DNA from 3 places in the Protaetiibacter intestinalis genome. Region 2 is predicted to be linked to each of the others. Evidence: predicted binding sites of a transcription regulator. Region 2 holds the regulator's gene; each other region holds the start of a gene.
What was found. The regulator LexA, encoded in region 2, represses DNA repair genes until DNA is damaged. The targets are predictions, from matches to a motif close to TCGAACANNTGTTCGA.

Region 1 (7,326 bases), 820 kb from region 2:
TCGTGTTCGCGATCTTCACCACGGCAGAGCTCCACTGGGAGGCCGTGTACGCGGTGCTCGCGATCGTCCTGCAGGCGATCCTGACGCTCGGCATCGGCCTGATGGTGGCCCCGCTCGTGGTGTTCTTCCGCGACCTGGAACGCGCCGTGAAGCTCGTGCTGCGGTTCCTGTTCTACGCCTCGCCGATCATCTACGGACTCGACGACCTCGCCGACATCGGGCTGTCGTTCTGGGGCTCCTTCAACCCGCTCGCCGGCATCTTCACCCTGTACCGGGCGGCGTTCTTCCCGCAGCAGCTGGACTGGTTCGCGGTGGCGGTGAGCGCCGGCATGAGCCTCGTCGCGCTCGGCATCGGCGTCGCCGTCTTCCAGCGCACCATCCGCACCGTGCTCAAGGAGATCTGATGGCGCCCGCCGCACGCGATGCGCCCGTCATCTCGGTGACGGATGCCGGCATCCGGTTCAAGCGCAACCGCTCCTCGCGCCGCAGCTTCAAGGACCTCTTCGCGGGCCGCAACCGCCGCAGCAGGCCGGGCGAGTTCTGGCCGCTGCGACACGTGAGCTTCGACGTGCACGCGGGCGAGGCGATCGGCGTGGTGGGCCGCAACGGCCAGGGCAAGTCGACCCTGCTGAAGCTCGTGGCGCAGGTCGTGTACCCGGATGAGGGCGCCGTCGCGGTGCGCGAAGGCGTCGCCCCGCTCATCGAGATCACGGGCGGCTTCGTCAACGACCTCTCGGTGCGCGACAACGTGTACCTGACGGCGGGCCTGCACGGCATGACGCGGCGCGAGATCGACCAGCGCTTCGACGAGATCATCGAGTTCGCCGAGATCGGCGACTTCGTCGACACCCCCTACAAGCACCTCTCGAGCGGCATGAAGGTGCGCATCGCCTTCGCCGTCATCTCACGGCTCGAGGAGCCCATCATCCTCGTCGACGAGGTGCTCGCGGTGGGCGACAAGGCGTTCCGCGAGAAGTGCTACACGCGTATCGAGGAGCTGCTGGCGGGCGGCCGCACGCTGTTCTTCGTCTCGCACAGCGAGCGCGATCTGCTGCGGTTCTGCACGCGCGGGCTCTACCTCGACAAGGGCTCACTCGTGCTCGACGCGCCCATCCGCGAGGTGGTGGACCGCTACAACGCGGACTACGGCGTGGTCTGACGGGTTCGCGACGCCCGCCGCGGTGGTGATTCCGGTCGGCTCGCGTAGCGTGGAGTCGTGCAGGCTCCCCCGGATGGCGTCGAGGGCGCGGCGCCCACGTCGGCGCCGGGCGGCGAGCTGGTGCCCGTCGTGACGCCATCGCAGGTGCTGCCGGGTGACACGGGTCCGGCGCCGGGCTCCCCCTCGGGCGAGGCGTCTCCCGCATCCGGGTCGGTCACGGGGGCTCGCGTCGACGCGATCCTGGATCGCATCATGTCGGTGCACCGGCCGGCGGTGCTCGCCCATCTGCGCGGCATCCGCTCGAAGTACCCGGATGCCTCCCCGCAGGAGGTGCTGCGGATCCTGGAGCGGCGCTACCTGACGACGGTGACGGCGAGCGGTGCCGGGGTCGGGGTGGCGGCGGCGGTGCCGGCGGTGGGCACCGGGGCGGCGCTCGCGATCTCGGGGGCCGAGACGGTGCTGTTCCTGGAGTCGACGGCGCTCTTCGCGCAGTCGGTGGCGGAGTTGCACGGCATCCCCGTGGAAGACCCGGATCGCGGACGCGCACTCGTGCTGGCGATGGTCGTGGGCGGGCCCGCGCAGGAGCTCATCACGCAGTTCGCGGGGCAGGCGACCGGCAGCGGGCAGTCGAAGCCGCAGTTCTGGGGCGCGCTCATCGCGAAGAACCTGCCGCGCACGGCGGTGACGCAGTTCATGGATCGGGTGCGCAAGGTGTACCTGCCGCGGATGATGGCGTCGGCGGGCGGGGGCATGGTCGCCCGGGTGCTGCCGTTCGGCGTGGGTGCCGTGGTGGGCGGCACCGCGAACCAGCTGCTCGGGCGTCGCGTGGTGGGCACGGCGCGCACGGCTTTCGGTCCGCCGCCGTACGTCTTCCCGGCGTCGACCGCGCCGAAGGTGGTGGCGCCGGGGCCGCGCCCCTCGCGTCGCGCCGAGCGGGCTGTGGCGGCCGGCGAGCGCCGTGCGATCCGCGCCGCCCGCAAGCGCCAGCCGCCGCCCCCGCCGTCGGTCGAGTAGCGCCCGCGGCGCGTGCGTCGAGACCGGGCGGACTCAACCGGCGCGAGAGTGCCGGTTGCGCGCAAGGTCGCGTTGCACGGGACTCTTGCCCGGCATGGGGATGGGTCTGCGTGCCGGGTCGACGCCCTCGGGCGGGATCAGCACGAACGCGCCCGAGCGCTTCTCGATCTCCCAGCCTTCGTTGTGGATGCGGAGGTGGTGGTACCGGCAGAGGAGGATGCCGCGTTCGACGCTCGTTCCGCCGCGATCCCGCTCCCAGTGGTCGATGTGGTGGGCCTCGACCATGCCGGCGCTGCGGCCGCAGTCGCCGAAGCGGCATCCGCCGTCGCGGATGGCGAGCGCCACGCGCTGCTTCGCTGTGTGCAACCGCCGAGTGCGGCCCACGTCGAGCGGGTTGCCCGACCGGTCGACGGTGATCTGCTGGACGCCGTCGCTGCAGAGGTGACGCTCGACGGTGTCACGAGAGACCGGGTCGGGCTGTCCGGCTACCCACCCGTGCCCTGTGGGCTGGTCGAGCTGCTCACGCGTCACGACCAGCTGCACCGCCGCACCGTGGACCCCGAGCAGTTGTGAGGCGTCGACGCCGGATCCGGCGCGAAGGAGGTCGAGGAACACGTCGGAGGCGAGTTGCTCGGGGGTGCGCGGATCGAGTTCGATCTGCTCGGCCGCCGCGCGCTGGCCCGGGTCGACGAAACGGGGACCGCCGCGCTTGGGCGAGGTGACGCGGTCGTAGAGATCGGTGACGTAGGCAGCCGACTCCGGATCGAGCAGCCACGAGAGTCGCGTCATCCCGTCGGGCTGGGGCAACAGCCGCAGCGCACGCTGTGCGAAACGCTGCCGTTCGCGGTCGGCGATGCCGGCCTCGTCGAGTTCGTCGCGCAGTTCCCGGGCGCGACGGAACACACGATCGGCATCGGGCACCGCGAATGACGACGCGGCTTCGGCGCAGATCGTACGGGCGGCATCCGTCAACTGCTCGACACTCACCCCGTCGGCGGGATCGCCGAGCCCACGCCGGATCGAGGCGACATGCTCGGCCCCGAACACCCCCGCGCGAACAGCCTCGGCGACTGGCCGCATCCACGACGCCGTGGGCACGACGATCTCGCCCGTGCGGGCGTCCGGAAGCTCGGCGGCCCCGTGGAGCGCCTGCCCAGCCCGCACCGCCGTCTTCACTTCGCGCATCGTGGCGCCGGTATGGGCCCGCAGGAACTCCTCTGTCGTGCGGTGGCCAGCCCGCTGGGCGAGCCCGTCGTAGCCGAACGCGGGTGCCGAGCGCCGGGCGATCTCACCCGCCACGAGCGCCCGGTGGCCGTCGAGCGCACGCTGCACCTCGCCGATGAGACGCGACACCTCGAGAAGCGCCGCGTCGTCGCTGCCGCGGTAGTCGGCCACCTCCGCCGGAAGACCACGCAGGGCCGCGAGGTGCCCGTGGAGCGTGTCGACCAGTTCGAGGGTTGCCATGCAGTCATTCTCCCACATTCGTATCTATGTTCCCATAGGGTGCAGCGAACTCAATTCAACAAAGGATTGAAGGTTGAACCACTCCTCCACAGAACGGCCGCAACCGATCCATCCATAGAACATGCGTTCGAGTCAGTGGCCGCACCTACCGTGCGCGGCATGGAGCCGTACCGCGTGCCTTTCACCTTCGACCGCAGCCGCGCGCCGCACTTCCGGCTGCGCAACACGGGCAGCGAACCCGTGCGCGGCGTGACCGCGACGCTGCTCGGCCGCGGCGTGATGCCGGCGGGTCCCCCGCGTGCCCTGCAGCCGGGCGATCAGCTCGAGCTGGTGGTGCGCGGCGACGACCTCGCCCGCGAGACGACGCTTGTCATCCGCTGGCTGCGCCCGAACGGCGAGGAGTACCTGTGGCGCGTCGCGTTCTGAGGTGCGGGCTCAGCCGTTGCGGCGCTTCTCGCGCAGGAAGTCGGCGACCGTGTAGCTCGACTTCGAGGGAGGCAGGTCACCGAGCCCGAGCCCCGTCACGAGGTCCGCCGGGTCGCGCTCCATGACACCCGCGAGCCGCACGATCGTGTCGAGCGTGGGGTTGCCGATGCCGCGCTCGATCTTGCCGTAGTTGGCGACGTTCATCCCCGCGAGATTCGCGAGCTCCATCTGCGAGACGCCGAGCTCCTGCCGGGCCTCCTTCAGCCGCTCCCCCACGATCCGGGCGGCGTTCGAGGAGGCTGCGGCTGGCACCCCTCATGCCTACTGTTCGGATGTCTCTGCCACGAGATTGCTTAAGCATCACTGCTTTAAGCATGATGTCTGTGTGCCGCACGTTGTCTTCCCCCGGTGTCGGCCCGGAGCCCGCGCGTGAGCAGCCTTGGCTCGTTCGTCTGGCAGATCGCCGACCAGCTCCGCGGCGTCTACAAGCCGCACCAGTACGGCGACGTCATCCTGCCGATGACGATCCTGCGACGTCTCGACTGCGTGCTCGAGGGCACGCGAGCGAAGACGGATGCGATCCTCGCCGAGCACGCCGACGACGCGCGACGCGACGCCCTCATCCGCCGCACCACCGGCCTCCGCTTCTACAACGCGAGCCCGTGGACCTTCGCCCGGCTGCTGCAGGATCCGGACGGCCTCCGCGCGAACCTCGTCGACTTCATCGCGGGGTTCTCGAAAGAGATCGACGTCTTCGAGCAGTTTAAGTTCGAGAACGAGATCCACACGATGGCGGAGAACAACCGCCTGCTGCTCGTGGTGCAGAAGTTCGCCGGGCTCGACCTGCACCCGGATCGCATGTCGAACGCCGAGATGGGCGACCTGTTCGAGGAGCTGATCCGCAAGTTCGCGGAGGCGTCCAACGAGACCGCCGGTGAGCATTTCACCCCGCGCGATGCGATCCGGCTGATGGTCGACCTGCTGTTCGCGGGCGACGACTCGGGGCTCACCGACGCGGGCACCGTGCGCTCCGTGTACGACCCGACCGCCGGCACGGGAGGCATGCTCTCGGTGGCCGAGGAGCGCATCCTGGCGCTCAACCCCGATGCCCGTCTCGCGCTCTACGGGCAGGAGATCAACCCTCAGTCGTACGCGATCTGCAAGTCGGACATGATCGCGAAGGGGCAGGATGCATCGAACATCCGCCGCGGCGACACCCTCGCCGACGACCTGTTCGCCGGCACCCGCTTCGACTACGTGCTCTCGAACCCGCCGTACGGCGTCGACTGGAAGGCCTCGCAGGAGGCGATCAAGCTGCACGTGCAGCAGGCGGGCGAGGCGAGCCGCTTCCCGGGCGGGCTGCCGCCGATCAGCGACGGGCAGATGCTGTTCCTGCAGCATGTGGCGACGAAGCTGCGGCCCAAGCACGACGGCGGGGGCCGCGCCGGCATCGTGCTGAACGGTTCGCCGTTGTTCACGGGCGCAGCCGAGTCGGGGCCGAGCCAGATCCGCCGTTGGCTGCTCGAGAACGACCTGGTCGACACGATCGTTGCCCTGCCGACGAACATGTTCTACAACACGGGCATCGCGACCTACGTATGGCTGCTCGACACCGACAAGCCCGCGGAGCGCGCGGGCACCGTGCAGCTGATCGACGCATCCGGCTTCTTCACGAAGATGCGCAAGAACCTGGGGCAGAAGTCGCGCGAGGTGTCGGAGGAGGACCGCGCGCGGATCGTCGAGCTCTACGACGCGCACTCCGAGGGCGAGCACTCGAAGATCTTCCCCACCGACACCTTCGGCTACTGGACGATCACCGTGGAGCGCCCGCTGCGCGACGAGGCGGGCGAGGTCGTGACGGATGCGAAGGGCCGCCCTAAGCCGGACGCGAAGCTGCGCGACACCGAGAACGTGCCGTTCGGCTACGGCGGCAATACCGAGGGCGCCTCCGGACGCGACGCCACTATCCGCGCCTACCTCGACGCCGAGGTGCTGCCGCACGTTCCGGACGCCTGGCTCGACCCCGCCAAGACGAAGGTCGGCTACGAGATCCCCTTCACACGGCACTTCTACACCTACGTGCCGCCGCGGCCGCTCGGGGAGATCGACGCCGAGCTCAACACCCTCGTCGCGGAGATCATGGAGCTGCTGCGCGAGGTGGAGCGGTGAGCGGCGTCGCTCCCTTCGCAGCTTACCGAGCAAGCAGTACCCCGCTGTTGCCAGACCCACCCGCCCATTGGAGCGACGAGCCGGTATGGACCATGTTCAGTCGGACCGCTCGGAAGGGATACCCGGACGAGACGCTTCTCTCGGTGTATCGCGACCATGGGGTCGTGCCGAAAGCCAGTCGCGATGACAACTTCAACCGGGCGTCCGAAGACCTCAGCGCATATCAATTGGTTGAGCCGGGCGACCTCGCGGTGAACAAGATGAAGGCCTGGCAGGGGTCGTTGTCAATCTCTAGGCTCAGGGGGATCGTGAGCCCTGCGTACTTCGTCTACGCGGCTCACCACCGCCACGAGGACCGGTATCTTCACCACCTCCTGCGCGCCACCCCACTCGTCGCCGCATATCGCACCCTTTCGACGGGGGTGCGAATCGGGCAATGGGACCTGGACCCACAGGCGTTCTCACGAATGAAGCTGCCGATGCCTCCTCGAGATGAGCAACGCGCCATCGCCGACTACCTCGATTGCGAGACCGCCCAGATCGACACGCTCATCGCGAAGCAGGAGGAGTTGATCGCGCGGCTGCGCGAGCGGCAGTACTCCACGTGGGCACGCTCGTACCAACGAACGCTTGAGTCAGCTCCAACCGTCGCGCTCCGACGCCTTGTGTCTTCGATCGTTGACGGACCATTCGGGTCGTCGCTGACGAGCTCCCACTACTCGGATACAGGGGCACGCGTGATCAGGCTCGGAAACATCGGGATCAACGAGTTTCGAACCGATGACATCACCTACATTCCGCTCGACTACTTCGCGCAGCTCAAGGCGCACGAAGCACTACCTGGTGACGTCGTGGTTGCCGGGCTCGGGGATGAACGCATGCCACTCGGGCGAGCAGCGGTCGTTCCTGATCTCGGCCCCGCCATCGTCAAGGCCGATTGCTATCGGTTGCGCCCTGACACGTCAACACTTTCCACATACCTAGCTTGGGTCCTCTCGGCGCCTCAGACGCGCGAACAGTTCGCGTTGCTCGCTCGGGGCTCAACCAGATCACGCTTGAACACATCCGTGGTTCTGGAAGCGAAGGTCCCCGTC
Region 2 (7,326 bases):
CAGGCGAGCGAGGCCGTCGCCCACCAGCTCGAGAGCGGCGTGCGCGCACCGGCGTAACGGCACGTCACGCGCGCGTCGACGGGTTACCCTTGACGGGTTGTGCGCCCGCACGACAGGAGCGACAGCCGAGCCCGGCATCCGCCCCGTGGTCCCGCCTGCCCGCGGAGAGACGGAGGATGCGATGACGGCAGCTGCGCCCGCCGCGTGTCCGACGTTCTCGTTCGAGCTCTTCCCGCCGCGCGACGCGGCGGCGGAGGCGGCGCTCGTCGGCTCCGCCCTGCCGGCCCTCGTCGCCGCGGGGCCCGAGTTCATCTCCGTCACCTACGGGGCGAGTGGATCCACCCGGGGGGTGTCGCTCGACGTGCTGCGGCGGCTGCTCGCCACCCCTGTGAAGCCCATGGCGCACCTCACGTGCGTCGGGTCCTCCTACGCCGAGGCGAGCCGCCTCATCCGCGAGTTCCTCGACGCCGGCGTCACGAGCTTCCTCGCCCTGCGGGGCGACCCGCCCGCGGGAGTGCCCGAGGAGGAGATCTTCCTGGGCGACCTCGGCAGCGCGGGCGAGCTCGTGCAGCTCATCCACCGCGTGCAGAAGGAGCGGGTGCCCTTCCGCCAGGTCGAGCTGCCGGGGCTGCCGGGTGCGAAGCGGATCGCGTCGGGCGAGAAGGTGACGATCGCCGTCGCGGCGTTCCCGAACGGCCACCCGCGTTCGCGCTCGCGCGCCCAGGACCTCGACACCCTGCTCGCCAAGGAGGCGGCGGGGGCGAACCTCGCGATCACGCAGCTGTTCTTCGAGGCGGACGAGTTCCACGCCTTCGTCGCCGACGCCCGCGCCGCAGGGGTCACCATGCGCATCCTGCCCGGCATCATGCCCATGCTGAGCGTCCCGCGGCTGCGTCGCATCCTCGAGCTCACGGGCGAGCGCGAGCCGACCGCGCTGCTGCGCGCGCTGGAGGCGAGCGACGACCCGTTCTCGGTGGGCGTCGACCACGCGATCCGTCTCGGGCGGGCGCTGCTCGACGGCGGCGCGCCGGGCCTGCACCTGTACACCTTCAACCGGCACGAGGCACCGCTCGCGGTGCTCGACGGAGCCGGACTCCTGCCCCTCACCACCCCGACCGGAAAGACATCATGACCGCACCCTTCCCCACCGGAACGATCCTCGGCTACCCGCGCATCGGGCGCCGTCGCGAGCTCAAGCGCGCCGTCGAGGCGTTCTGGGCCGGCCGCATCGACGCGGACGAGCTGGAGCGCACCGCCGCCGAGCTGCGCGGCATCACCCGGGAGCGTCTCGTCGGCCTCGGTCTCGGGCGGGGTGACTCCTCGATCCCCGAGTCGTTCTCGTACTACGACCAGGTGCTCGACGCCGCCGTCGCCGTGGGCGCCGTGCCGACGCGCTTCGCCGACCTCGTGGATGCGGACGGCGCGGTCGACCTCGCCGGCTACTTCACGATCGCGCGCGGCGAGGGCGAGCGCGCCCCGCTCGAAATGACGAAGTGGTTCGACTCGAACTACCACTACCTCGTGCCCGAGATCGGCCCGGAGACCCGGTTCCGGCTCGCCGGGGATCGGCTCGTGCGCGAGGTCGCCGAGGCGAAGGCCGCGGGCTTCGTGACGCGCCCCGTGATCGTCGGTCCCGTCACCTTCCTGCTGCTGTCGAAGGCGAGCGACGAGGCGCCCGAGGGCTTCGCACCGCTGTCGCGCCTCGAGGACCTGCTGCCGGTCTACCGCGAGCTGCTCGCGGAGCTCGCGGCCGCGGGTGCCGAGTGGGTGCAGCTCGACGAGCCCGCGCTCGTCTCGGAGTCGCTCGGCACCCCGCGCGGCGAGGTGCTCGCGGCGGCGCAGACCGCCTACGAGTCCCTCGGCCAGGGACGGCCTCTCGGCATCCTCGTCGCCGCCCCCTACGGCTCGCTCGACGACGCCCTGCCCGTGCTGCAGGCCGCGCCCATCGACGCGATCGCCCTCGACCTCGTCAAGGGCGAGGTGCCCTCGGGCGCCACGACCGACAAGGTGCTCGTGGGCGGCGCGATCGACGGCCACAACATCTGGCGCGGCGACCTGGCGGCCGCCTTCGGCAAGCTCGAGAAGCTGCGCGAGGTGGCCGGCACGGTCGCGGTCGGCACCTCGACCAACCTCTTCCACACCCCGCACGACGTCGCCGACGAGCCCGAGCTGCCGGCGCAGCTCGTGAGCTGGCTCGCCTTCGCCGACCAGAAGGTCGGGCAGGTGGCGACGCTCGCCCGCGGCCTCGCCGAGGGGCGCGCGGCGATCCAGGCCGAGCTGGATGCGGCATCCGCCGCCCTCGAGGACCGTCGCACCGCCCCGGGCGTGCGCGACGGCGCCGTGCGCGGCCGGGTGGCCGAGCTCGACGACGCGGCCTTCGCGCGCGGCGACTACGCGCACCGCCGCGCCCAGCAGGACGTCGCGCTGCGCCTCCCGCCGCTGCCGACCACGACGATCGGCTCCTTCCCGCAGACGGGCGACATCCGTCGCGAGCGGGCGCGCCAGGCGAAGGGCGAGATCACCCGCGACGAGTACGAGGGCTTCCTGCAGCAGGAGATCGCGGATGTCGTGGCCCTGCAGGAGCGCATCGGCCTCGACGTCATCGTGCACGGCGAGCCCGAGCGCAACGACATGGTGCAGTACTTCGCCGAGAACCTCGACGGCTTCGCGGTGACGCAGAACGGCTGGGTGCAGTCGTACGGTTCGCGTGCCACGCGCCCGTCGATCCTGTGGGGCGACGTCTCGCGGCCGGCGCCCATCACGGTGCGCTGGTCGACGTACACCCAGGGGCTCACCGAGAAGCCCGTGAAGGGCATGCTGACCGGCCCGGTCACGATCCTCGCCTGGTCGTTCGTGCGCGACGACCAGCCGCTCGCCGACACCGCCTACCAGGTGGCGCTCGCCCTGCGCGACGAGATCGGCGACCTCGAGTCGGCGGGCATCGGCGTCATCCAGGTCGACGAGCCAGCGCTGCGCGAGCTGCTGCCGCTCAAGAAGCGCGACCAGGGGGCCTACCTCGACTGGTCGGTCAGGTCGTTCCGCCTGGCGACGAGCGGCGTCGAGGACCGCACGCAGATCCACACCCACCTCTGCTACTCGGAGTTCGGCGTCGTGCTCGACGCGATCGACGCGCTGGATGCGGACGTCACCTCGATCGAGGCGGCCCGCAGCCGCATGGAGGTCGTGCCCGAGCTCGAGAAGAGCGGTTTCGGCCGCGGCATCGGGCCGGGCGTCTACGACATCCACTCGCCGCGCGTGCCGAGCGTCGAGGAGGTGCGCGACCTCATCGGGATCGCCCTCTCCTCGATCCCGGAGCGTCAGCTGTGGATCAACCCGGACTGCGGGCTCAAGACCCGCGGCTACCAGGAGACGGTCGCCTCGCTCGAGAACATCCTCGCGGCGACGCGGGAGGCGCGGGCGGCGCTCGGCGCCTGATCCGCCGGGGCGGTGCTGCGTGCCGGCTCAGACCGAGCGCAGCACCGCCACGACCTTGCCGAGCACCTCGGCGTCGTCGCCGAGGATCGGCTCGAACGCCGTGTTGCGCGGCAGCAGCCAGGTGTGGCCGTCGCGCTGCCGGAACACCTTGACGGTCGCCTCGCCGTCGAGCATCGCCGCGACGATCTCGCCGTTGTCGGCCGTGCGCTGGGCGCGCACGACCACCCAGTCGCCGTCGCAGATGGCGGCGTCGATCATCGACTCGCCGGAGACCTTGAGCATGAACAGCTCGCCCTTGCCGACGAGCTGGCGGGGGAGCGGGAAGATCTCCTCGACCTGCTGCTCGGCCGTGATCGGCACGCCCGCCGCGATGCGCCCGACGAGCGGGACCATGGCGGCGTCGCCCACGGGTGCGCTCGGCGCGTCGTCGGAGGCGCCGGGGACGTCGATGAGCACCTCGAGTGCGCGCGGGCGGTTGGGGTCGCGCCGCAGGTAGCCGGAGAGCTCGAGCTGGTTGAGCTGGTGCGTCACGCTCGAGAGCGAGGCGAGCCCGACGGCGTCGCCGATCTCGCGCATGCTCGGCGGGTAGCCGCGCGTCTGGACCGAGCGCTGGATCACCTCGAGGATCGCGAGCTGCTTCTCGCTGAGGCTCTTGCGTCGCCGCGTGGCGGGGCGGGCCTCGAGGGGGCTGCTGTCGCTCATGTGGACTCCCGGGTGCTCGGGGGATGCCGATGTCGGTGGTCCGTGATCGGATGCATCCCGTGATCGAAACTGTATCCGCCTCGGCGGGTGCAGGCAAACATTCATTCGAGTGTGTCGCGGGATCGGATCGGCTTTCCTCCCGATTCGCAGGAATTCTCTCGAAAGACTTGAACAGATGTTCGATCGAAGATAGATTCGGAACACAGCTTCGCATCCGGCCTCCCGGCCGAGGCCGGATGCGGCAGCTGTCCACGATCCGCAGGAGGCATCCCATGAGCACCGTCGCCCTCGGCACCGCCGGCACGCACCCCCGTCTGCGCCTGACCCGTCGCGGTCGCGTCGTGGTGGGCGCCCTGCTCGCCACCCCGATCGCCGCGGTGCTCGCGGTCTCCGCGCTGTCTCCCGCGCAGGCGGGCTCCACCCCCTCCACCGCGAGCTTCGACTACATCACGGTCGCCTCGGGCGAGTCGCTGTGGGATCTCGCCGCCTGGATCGCCCCCGACGCCGACCCGCGCGAGGTGGTCGACGACCTCGTCGAGCTCAACCAGCTCGGCAGCAGCCACGTGCAGCCCGGTCAGCGTCTGGCGATCCCCGCGGTCTACTCGGACTGACGGCCGGGCGCACGGGCGTCCTCATTAGAATCGCCGGGTGACCCGGCTCTCCGACCTCCCGATCCGCGACGACCTCCGGGGGCTGACTCCGTACGGCGCCCCGCAGAAGCACGTGCGGTACGCGCTCAACGTCAACGAGAACACCCACCCGATCCCGGAGCCGGTCGCACGCGACATCGTCGAGTCGCTCGCCCACGCGGTGCTCACCGCGAACCGCTACCCGGACCGCGAGTTCACGGAGCTGCGCGAGTCCCTCGCGGGCTATCTCGGCCACGGCCTGACCTCCGACCACGTCTGGGCGGCGAACGGCTCGAACGAGATCATCCAGCAGCTCCTGCAGGCCTTCGGCGGGCCGGGGCGCAGCGTGCTCGGCTTCCCGCCCAGCTACTCGATGCACCCGATCATCGCCGCGGGAACCGGCAGCCGCTGGATCCCCGCGGAGCGCGACGCCGACTACCGCATCAGCCCCGAGACGGCGGTCCGTGCGATCGAGCAGCACCGTCCCGACCTCGTGTTCCTCTGCGCCCCCAACAACCCGACCGGCACGGCGCTGCCGCTCGAGACGATCGCGGCCGCCTACGACGCGACAGACGGCATCGTCTTCGTCGACGAGGCCTACGCCGAGTTCATGCCGAAGGACCAGCCCTCGGCGCTCACCCTGCTGCCCGGGCGCGAGCGACTCGTCGTCTCGCGCACCATGAGCAAGGCCTTCGCCTTCGCCGGTGTCCGGCTCGGCTACCTCGCCGCAGACCCCGCCGTCGCGGACGCGCTGCGCCTGGTCCGCCTGCCCTATCACCTCTCCGCGCTCACCCAGGCGGCCGCCGTCGCGGCGCTCGCGCACGCCCCCGAGATGCTCGCCATGGTCGACGACATCGCCGCCCAGCGCGACCGGATGGTGGCCGAGCTCCCGGCGCTCGGCTACCGGCCGTGGCCGAGCCAGGCCAACTTCGTGCTCTTCGACGGCGTCGCCGACCCGCGCGCCACCTTCGAGGCGCTGCTCGCGCGCGACATCCTGATCCGCGACGTGGGCATCCCGAACGCGCTCCGGGTCACGGCGGGCACGGCCGAGGAGACGGACTTCTTCCTCGAATGCCTGGCGGCCCTCGGCCCCGGTGGGGCTCAGTAGACTCGCCCCATGAGCACGCACCGCACGGCACGCCTCAGCCGTCAGACGAGCGAGTCGAGCATCGAGCTCACCCTCGACCTCGACGGCACGGGGATCAGCGACATCCAGACGACGGTGCCCTTCTTCGACCACCTGCTCACGGCATTCGCGAAGCACGCGCTCGTCGACCTGACGGTGCGTGCCGAGGGCGACACCGACATCGACGTGCACCACACCGTCGAGGACACCGGCATCGTGCTCGGCACCGCGATCCGCCAGGCGCTCGGCGACAAGACGGGCATCGGCCGCTTCGGCGACGCGCTCGTGCCGCTCGACGACGCCCTCGCGCAGGCCGTCGTCGACGTCTCGGGGCGCCCCTACCTCGTGCACTCGGGCGAGCCGGCCGGCTTCGAGTACCACCTCATCGGCGGCCACTTCACCGGTTCGATGGTGCGGCACGTCTTCGAGGCGATCACCTTCAACGCCGGGCTCACGGTGCACCTCACGGTGCTCGCGGGCCGCGATCCGCACCACATCGCCGAGGCCGAGTTCAAGGCCTTCGCGCGCGCGTTCCGACAGGCCGTCGCGCGCGACGAGCGGGTCTCGGGCGTGCCGTCGACGAAGGGCGCCCTCTGACATGACCGCGCCCTCCGTCGTCGTGCTCGACTACGGATCCGGCAACGTGCACTCCGCCGTGAAGGCGATCGAGCGTGCCGGAGCCCGTGTCGAGCTGACCGCCGACCGCGACGCGGTGATGGCCGCCGACGGTCTCGTCGTGCCGGGGGTGGGCGCGTTCGCCGCGGTCATGTCGGCCCTGGATGCCGTGCGCGGCGGCGAGCTCATCGAGCGGCGCCTGGCGGGCGGACGCAAGGTGCTCGGCATCTGCGTCGGCATGCAGGTGATGTTCGAGCGCGGCGTCGAGCGCGGCGTCGAGACCGAGGGGCTCGGCGAGTGGCCCGGCGTCATCGAGGAGCTGCACGCCCCCGTGCTGCCGCACATCGGCTGGAACACGGTCGAGCCGCCCGAGGATTCGGCCCTGTTCGCGGGGCTGCGTGACGAGCGCTTCTACTTCGTGCACTCCTACGCGGCGCGCAGCTGGAGTCTCGAGGCCACGGGCGCCTTCGCCGCCCCGCGCGTCACCTGGTCGCGGCACGGCGAGGAGTTCGTCGCGGCCGTCGAGAACGGTCCGCTCTCGGCGACGCAGTTCCACCCCGAGAAGTCCGGCGACGCCGGCATCCGCCTGCTCGGCAACTGGCTCGAGACCCTCTGATCCGACCCCGCCCGGCCTGGACTAGTATCTGAACCTTGTGTGCGGGCATGCGACCCGCGGAAAGCCCCTGAGATGACCGAGTTCAACACGTCCCCCGCCCTCACGCTGCTCCCGGCGGTCGACGTCGCCGATGGGAAGGCGGTGCGGCTCACCCAGGGCGAGGCCGGCACCGAGACCAGCTTCGGCGACCCCGTCGACGCCGC
Region 3 (7,326 bases), 870 kb from region 2:
CGAAAACTCGTCCCTCTGAATTACGTCAGAGAGGACGCGTGCAAAATCCCGGGCGATGGAAGGCGCAGTCCCCAGGCCATCCAAAGGATGTGCCACCCGCTCATCCTCAGCAATCCAAGCGGCGAATGCTTTCCGGTATCGCGTGCGGACCGCTTCTGGGCTTAGCAATTGAACAACAACCACCGGCCGAAGCCCTTGCATCGCAACATATGTTCGCAACTGTCGCCTGTCGTCGCCAAGGAGCGATTTCACGTGCAGCACATCGCATTCTCCGAAATGGCGTGTCGCCTGTAGCGCGAGTTCTACATCACTCCCCCGCGAGTTTTGACGTGCGAGGACGAACGGTTCGCTACTGAATTCAGTTCTCTCGATCGTTACTCTTCGCGCTCGCAGCGTTGAATGGTCCTCGCTGGAGACGAGTTCGTACGATACCTGCGCCTCCGGATCCGATGGTCCTCTGGCCGAGCGCGCTGGGTCCAGGTTGAGGCGGATTCCGATGCTGTTGCTCTCTGCGCCCTCCCGAACAAGGTCTTCAGCATCTCCGAGTCGAACCAGCGGCCCGTTCAACACAATCGGACCATCGTCGTAGAGGCTTTGCGCCGTAAGTAGCAGCGACTGAATCGTCGAGGACTTTCCGCTACTGTTCACGCCTGTAATCACAGTGGCGTGACCAGGCGAAATGTCAAACTCTGCCCTGGCGATGCCCTTGAAGTTGGTGATTTGCCAGCGCATACGATCTTGTCCTTCGGCGTTCGCAAGCGGTCAGCACGCCGCCAATCCACGAGTTGTATCCGTTGTCAAGCTCATGCGGCAGGCGCGCTCGATCACAATAGCGGTATCCGTGTTCGGCAGCAGTCGCGAATGCCGGCTCTTGGACCGTTCGCTAGCTCGCGACTGAATCGAGCCCCGGTCTGTACTAGGCAACAGCCGGTCCCGTAGCGAGGTCGAAGGGCACGTAGCGGCGGCGGGAACCTGCCAGAGATAGCCCGAAACAGCCGCGAGTGCGATTGCGCCGGGACGCAATGACGGGCCGTCCCGGCCCGCACTGTGGTTGGGGCTCGCACAGCGCCAACTGACGTGTTGCCTCCGCCCCCTAACTACTCCCCCGTCGCCCGCTCCAGCACGAGTTCGCGCACGCGCGCCGCATCCGCTGATCCCCGCATCGCCTTCATGACCGCGCCGATGACGGCGCCGGCGGCCTGCACCTTGCCGTCGCGGATCTTCTCGAGCACGTCGGGCTGGGCGGCGAGCGCCTCGTCGATCGCGGCGATCAGGGCACCGTCATCCGAGACCACCTTCAGACCGCGGGACTCGACCACTTCCGACGGCCGCCCCTCCCCCTCGATGACGCCCTCCAGCACCTGGCGGGCGAGGCGGTCGGTGAGGTCGCCCGACTCGACGAGGGCGATCAGCTCCGACACGTGCAGCGGCGACACGAGCTCAGCCGGCTCCGCCGAGCGGCTGTTCGCGATGCGGGCGATCTCGCCCGTCCACCACTTGCGGGCCTGAGCGGGGGCGGCGCCGGCGGCGACCGTCTCCTCCACCTCCACCAGCAGTCCGGCGTTCTTCACGTCGCGGAACTCCAGGTCGGTGAAGCCCCACGCCTCCTGCAGGCGACGCCGGCGCACCGTCGGCGACTCCGGCAGCGCGGCACGCAGCTGCTCGATCAGCTCGGGGCTCGGCTCGATCGGCAGCAGGTCGGGCTCCGGGAAGTAGCGGTAGTCGTCTGCATCCGACTTCGGGCGACCGGCGGAGGTCACCCCGCGATCCTCGTGCCAGTGGCGGGTCTCCTGCGTGATCGAGCCGCCCGCGGCCAGAATCGCCGCCTGCCGCTGGATCTCGTAGCGCACCGCACGCTCCACCGAACGGAACGAGTTCACGTTCTTCGTCTCGGTGCGGATGCCGAGCTTCACCTCGGGGTGCGGGTCGATGGAGGCGTCTAGGTGGGTGGGGGTGGCGGTGGTCTCGAGACGCGTGCCGTCTTCGGCGGCTCGCTCCTCGACCACCTGAGAGGGGCGCTCCTCGACCACCTGAGTGGCGGCAGGCACGCTGCGGGGACGCAGGGAGACGTTCGCGTCGCAGCGGAGGTTGCCGCGCTCCATCCGGGCCTCCGAGATGCCGAGGGCGCGCACGATGTCGCGGATCGTCGAGACGTACGCCTTCGCCACCTCGGGCGCGCGGTGCTCGGCGCCGAAGATCGGCTTCGTCACGATCTCGACGAGCGGCACACCCGCCCGGTTGTAGTCGACGAGCGAGTACTCGGCACCGTGGATGCGTCCGGTCGCGCCGCCCATGTGGGTGAGCTTGCCGGCGTCCTCCTCCATGTGGGCGCGCTCGATCGGCACCGTCACGATGGTGCCGTCCTCGAGCTCCACCTCGACCGAGCCCTCGAACGCGATCGGCTCGTCGTACTGGCTGATCTGGTAGTTCTTCGCGAGGTCGGGGTAGAAGTAGTTCTTGCGGGCGAAGCGGGATGACGGGGCGATCTGGCACCCGAGGGCGAGCCCCAGCGAGATCGAGTACTCGATCGCCTTCTCGTTCACCACCGGCAGGCTGCCGGGCAGACCCAGGCACAGCGGCGTGATCTGCGTGTTCGGGCCGGCGCCGAAACCGCCCGGGGCGGCCGGGTTGGGGGCGTCGGAGAACATCTTGGTGGCGGTCGACAGCTCGACGTGCACCTCGAATCCGAGCACCGGCTCGAACAGCTCGAGCGCCTTGTCGAAGTCCATGAGGTCGGGCTTGGCCATGGTTCGATTCTAGGCGGGCGCCGCCCCCGCATCCGCCCGCCGTCAGCCGCCGCGGGGTCCGCGCAGCTCGATCGCGATCTGGGATGCGTCGAGGTTGGCGAGCGCGTTCTCCAGCACCTCGGCGTCGAAGGTGCCGTCGTCGCGCGCATCGAGCAGCGCCGTGCGCTGGGCCTGCAGCACCGCCATCCGGTACGTGCGCTGCTGCTCGAGCTGCTCGCGACTCGGGATGTCGCGCGCCGGCTCGGGCGGGGCGGGGATCGTGTCGGATGCCGTGCGCAGCAGCTCCATGAGCCGCGTCCACTCGGCGTCGGCCTCCGCCCGCGCCTCGACCTCGTCGCGCTTCGGCGTGATGCGGCGCACGAGCGGACCCACCGTGCCGCCCTGCACGAGCAGCGACAGCAGCGCCACCGCGAACGCGATCAGCACGAGCACCGAGCGCTGCGGGGTGTCCACCGGCAGGGTCTGCGCCGCCGCCACCGTGACGGCGCCGCGCATGCCCGCCCACACCACGACCACCCCGTCGCGCCAGCCGAGCGGGCGGCGCACGAAGTAGTCGATGTCGGCGAGGGCCCGCCGCACCCGCACCGCCAGCACCTCCACGTCGCGCGCCGTGCGGCGCCGCGGGCCGCCCGCGCCCGGAACGATCACGGCATCCCGCCGCGGTCTGCGGCCGGGAGTCGGCTGGGCGTTCAGCTCCTCGAGCGTCTCCCGCTTGCCCTCGGGCGTCGACATCTGCTCGCGCGCATCCTCGAGCCGGCCCCGCAGTCGCTCGCCCCGCCGCGAGCGCCGCCCCAGCACCCACAGCAGCGGTGCCACGTAGGCGGCGCGGATGAGGATCGTCAACACGAGCGCACCCACCGCGATGAGCACCGCGACGCCCGCGCCGGCGTGGTCGCGCTCCACCGCCTCCACGATGCCGGTCAGCTGCAGCCCCATCGTGAGGAACACGGCCCCCTCGAGCACGAACTCCACCGTGTGCCAGTTCTGCGCATCCGAGAGCCGGTGCTGCGGCGACAGCACGCGCGGCGCTCGGATGCCGGACACGAGCCCCGCGACGACCGCCGCGACGAGGCCCGAGGCGCCCGCGAGCTCGGCCGGCACGGATGCCAGGAACGGCACCGTGAACGAGATGACGGTGTTGACGGTCGCGTCGGAGATCCGCCGTCGCACCGCCAGGTTCAGCCAGCCGACCAGGCCGCCGATCGCCATCGCCACGAGCACCGAGTAGGCGAAGGTGCCCACCGTGCCCCAGAACGAGAACGCGGCCGCCGTCGCCACGATCGCCGTGCGCAGCACCACGAGCGCGCTCGCGTCGTTCAGCAGGCTCTCGCCGTCGAGCATCGCCACCGCCCGCGACGAGACCGAGGTGCGTTTGATGATCGAGGTCGCCACGGCATCCGTGGGGCTCACCACCGCGCCGAGCGCGACGCCCCACACGAAGCCCAGGTCGGGGATCACCAGCATGAAGAACACGCCGAGCAGCAGCGACGTGACCACGACGAGCACCACCGACAGGCCGCCGATCGCGCCGAACTCGCGGCGGAAGTTCATCGCCGGCATCGACACCGCCGCCGAGTAGAGCAGCGGTGGCAGCACCCCCTCGAGGATCCACTCGGGCTCGATCTCCACACCCGTCATCGCGGGCAGGAAGCTCGCCGCCACCCCCACCGCCACGAGCACGAGCGGCGAGGCGATGCCGAGGCGGCGGCCGAGCAGCGTCGAGGCGGCGATCACCACGAGGGCGAGCACGAGCACCACGAGCAGCTGCGTCATGCCGCCAGCCTCGCAGCCCGCGGATGCGGCGTCGAGGGCCCGCGCATCCGTGCGCTGTCACGCGCTGTCAGGGTGGTGGCGCCGCGCCACGGCCCGACGACTTATCCACAGATTCGGCGCCGAATATAGAACATATGTTCGAGACGTGGGATGATGGACCATGGCCTCGATCACCGACACCCTCGCCCGTCTGGGCGATGTGTCGACCCCGTTCACCGCTCCGGCGGTGGGGTCTTTGCGCGACGAGGAACTGCTCACGGCGCAGCGCGCCCTCGCCGAGGTGCGGCGGCGGCTGGATGCGGTCTCGACGGCGATCGCGGGCGAGATCGCCCACCGCTCGCGCCGCGAACTCGGGCACTCGGGACTCGCCCAGTCGCAGGGGCAGCGCACGGCCGAGGGCCTGATCTCGCAGCTGTCGGGGGGCTCCGCGCGCGAGGCGCGCACGTGGGTGAAGACGGCCGAATTGCTGCCCACCGCCCGCATCGTTCCGGAGGCTCCCCCGCTCGCGCCGTGGATGAAGGCGCTGGGCGAGGCGGTCGCGCAGGCCGCGATCTCACCCGAGGCGGCCGAGGTCATCCGCACGCGCCTCACCGCGGCGGCCCGTCCGGGCGCCGAAGACGCCCTCGCCGAGGCGGCGGCGCGGTTGGTCGCCGACGCCGCATCCCTCACCATCGAGCAACTCGTGGTGCGGGCCTCGCGATTCCGTGACGAGATCGACCTCGCCGGCATCGCCGAGCGCGAGCGGGAACTCCACGAGAAGCGCTTCCTGCGCTTCACGAAGCAGCCCGACGGCATGACGCGGGTGTCGGGCCTGCTCGACCCCGAGTCGGCGGCGATCGTGATCCCCGTGCTGGACGCGGTCACCGCGCCCCGCCGCAGCGGTCCGCGCTTCGTCGACCCCGCCGAGGCCGCGCGCGCAGAAGACCTCGTGCGCGACGAGCGCACCACCGAGCAGCTCGTCGTCGACGCCTTCGTCGACCTCGTCCGCCAGGGGTCGCGCGTCGACGACGGCACCCTGCTGGGAGAGCGCAAGCCCGCAGTCCGCGTGCTCGTCACCGCGAAAGACCTCGACGGGCGGAACGGGGCGGCCTACTTCGAAGGGCAGGCCGACGCGGTCTCCATCGCCACCGCGGAGCGGTTCATCTGCGCCGACGGGGCCATCCCCCTGCTGTTCGACGGTGACGGGCGGGTGCTGAATCTGGGGCGAGCGCAGCGGTTGTTCACCGAGAAGCAGCGGGTGGCGATCGCCGCCCGCGACGGCGGCTGCCTCATGTGCGACCGGCCGCCATCCTGGTGCGAGGCGCACCACATCGACCATTGGGAAGAGCATCACGGCCGAACAGACGTCGACGACGGAGTGCTCCTGTGCAGGTTCTGCCACCTGCTCGTGCACAACCGCGGGTGGCGCATCCGGCGCACGGGCGGCGACTACACGCTCGAGAAACCGGACGGCGACAGGGTGATCAGGGCGACGGCGTTGCCGACGCGCTCACCCGCACTGCAGCGGATGCGCGCGTCGGCCTGACGCCGCCACGCGGCCCGATCAGTGGGTCACGAAGTCGACCAGCAGCTCGGCGATCTCGGTGCCATGGGTGGCGAGGAAGCCGTGCGGGGCGCCCTCGATCTCCACATAGCGCGCGTTCGGCACGAGCTTCGCGAACGGGCGCCCGGTCGCGTCGATCGGCAGGATGTTGTCGCCCGTACCGTGCACGATCAGGATCGGGATGTCGAGCTCGGCGATCTTCGCCACGTCGGCACGGAAGTCGGTCGCCCAGGTCGGCACCGCCGCCCAGTCGGCCACCGCGCCCGAGCTGTAGGCCACGCGCTTGTCGTTGGCGACGTGCTCCTCCGAGATGCGGGTGCCGAGGTTCTCGTCGAGGTTGTAGAAGTTCTTGTAGAACTCGGTGAACCAGGCGTAGCGGTCCTTCTTCACGGTCGCGACCGTGCCGTCGATGAAGCCCTGGTCGATCGGGCCGTCGGGGTTGTCGTCGGCCTTGCCGAGGTACGGCTCCAGCGACGCCAGGAACGCCGCCTTCGACACCCGCTCGGTGCCGTAGGTGCCGAGGTAGCGGCCCACCTCGCCGGTGCCCATCGAGAAGCCCACGAGCACGGCATCCCGCACGTCGAGCGTCTCGAGCACCGTGTTCAGGTCGGCGGTGAAGGTGTCGTAGTCGAAACCGGTCGAGACCTGGGTCGACTGGCCGAACCCGCGGCGGTCGTAGCTGATCACGCGGAAGCCCGCGTCGAGCAGCGCCTGCTCCTGGGTCTCCCAGGAACGCCCGTCGAGGGGGTAACCGTGGATGAGCACCACCGGCTGGCCGCTGCCGCGGTCGTCGTAGTGCAGCTCGATCGGCGTGCTGTTCTCGGTGCCGACGGTGATGAAACCCATGATGTCCACTCCTTGCGAATTGTGAGAACGTACGTTCTCTGATGTCGATCACTCTAGAGAACGTCCGTTCTCAAGTCAAGCTATGATGTCGACGTGACGATGAACACCACCGAAACAACCGACCCGCGCACCCGCGTGGTGCAGACCGCCGACGAGCTCTTCTACGCCCGCGGCGTCTCGACCGTCACCATGGACCAGCTGCGCGACGCATCCGGGGTCTCCCTCAAGCGCCTCTACTCGATGTTCCCCTCGAAGGAAGACGTGGTCGTGGGCGTGCTCGAGCGCCGACGGTCCATCTGGACGGAAGGCGTGGAGAGCCTCATCGACGCGGCCCCCGACGCGCGCAGCAAAGTGCTCGCCGTGTACGACTTCCTCGCCGCCTGGTTCTGCGACGCCGACTTCCGCGGCTGCGTCTTC

Region 1: the regulator LexA is predicted to act here: its motif matches at 3,753-3,768, upstream of D7I47_RS10780 (HNH endonuclease signature motif containing protein).
Region 3: the regulator LexA is predicted to act here: its motif matches at 4,647-4,662, upstream of D7I47_RS10510 (HNH endonuclease signature motif containing protein).

The regions. Positions count from the first base shown of each region.
Region 1 covers NZ_CP032630.1:2,279,950-2,287,275, reverse strand. Annotated here, with positions in the region: gene D7I47_RS10795 (ABC transporter permease) at 1-404, shown strand, start outside; gene D7I47_RS10790 (ABC transporter ATP-binding protein) at 404-1,159, shown strand; gene D7I47_RS10785 (hypothetical protein) at 1,217-2,173, shown strand; gene D7I47_RS10780 (HNH endonuclease signature motif containing protein) at 2,207-3,637, opposite strand; gene D7I47_RS10775 (hypothetical protein) at 3,797-4,063, shown strand; gene D7I47_RS10770 (helix-turn-helix domain-containing protein) at 4,073-4,375, opposite strand; gene D7I47_RS10765 (type I restriction-modification system subunit M) at 4,493-6,232, shown strand; gene D7I47_RS10760 (restriction endonuclease subunit S domain-containing protein) at 6,229-7,326, shown strand, end outside.
Region 2 covers NZ_CP032630.1:1,245-8,570, reverse strand. Annotated here, with positions in the region: gene hflX (GTPase HflX) at 1-57, shown strand, start outside; gene D7I47_RS00045 (methylenetetrahydrofolate reductase) at 182-1,132, shown strand; gene metE (5-methyltetrahydropteroyltriglutamate--homocysteine S-methyltransferase) at 1,129-3,435, shown strand; gene lexA (transcriptional repressor LexA) at 3,463-4,137, opposite strand; gene D7I47_RS00030 (LysM peptidoglycan-binding domain-containing protein) at 4,410-4,748, shown strand; gene D7I47_RS00025 (histidinol-phosphate transaminase) at 4,786-5,874, shown strand; gene hisB (imidazoleglycerol-phosphate dehydratase HisB) at 5,884-6,489, shown strand; gene hisH (imidazole glycerol phosphate synthase subunit HisH) at 6,491-7,123, shown strand; gene priA (bifunctional 1-(5-phosphoribosyl)-5-((5-phosphoribosylamino)methylideneamino)imidazole-4-carboxamide isomerase/phosphoribosylanthranilate isomerase PriA) at 7,196-7,326, shown strand, end outside.
Region 3 covers NZ_CP032630.1:2,224,351-2,231,676, reverse strand. Annotated here, with positions in the region: gene D7I47_RS10525 (AAA family ATPase) at 1-732, opposite strand, end outside; gene gatB (Asp-tRNA(Asn)/Glu-tRNA(Gln) amidotransferase subunit GatB) at 1,098-2,747, opposite strand; gene D7I47_RS10515 (cation:proton antiporter) at 2,790-4,520, opposite strand; gene D7I47_RS10510 (HNH endonuclease signature motif containing protein) at 4,681-6,045, shown strand; gene D7I47_RS10505 (alpha/beta fold hydrolase) at 6,064-6,909, opposite strand; gene D7I47_RS10500 (TetR/AcrR family transcriptional regulator) at 7,009-7,326, shown strand, end outside.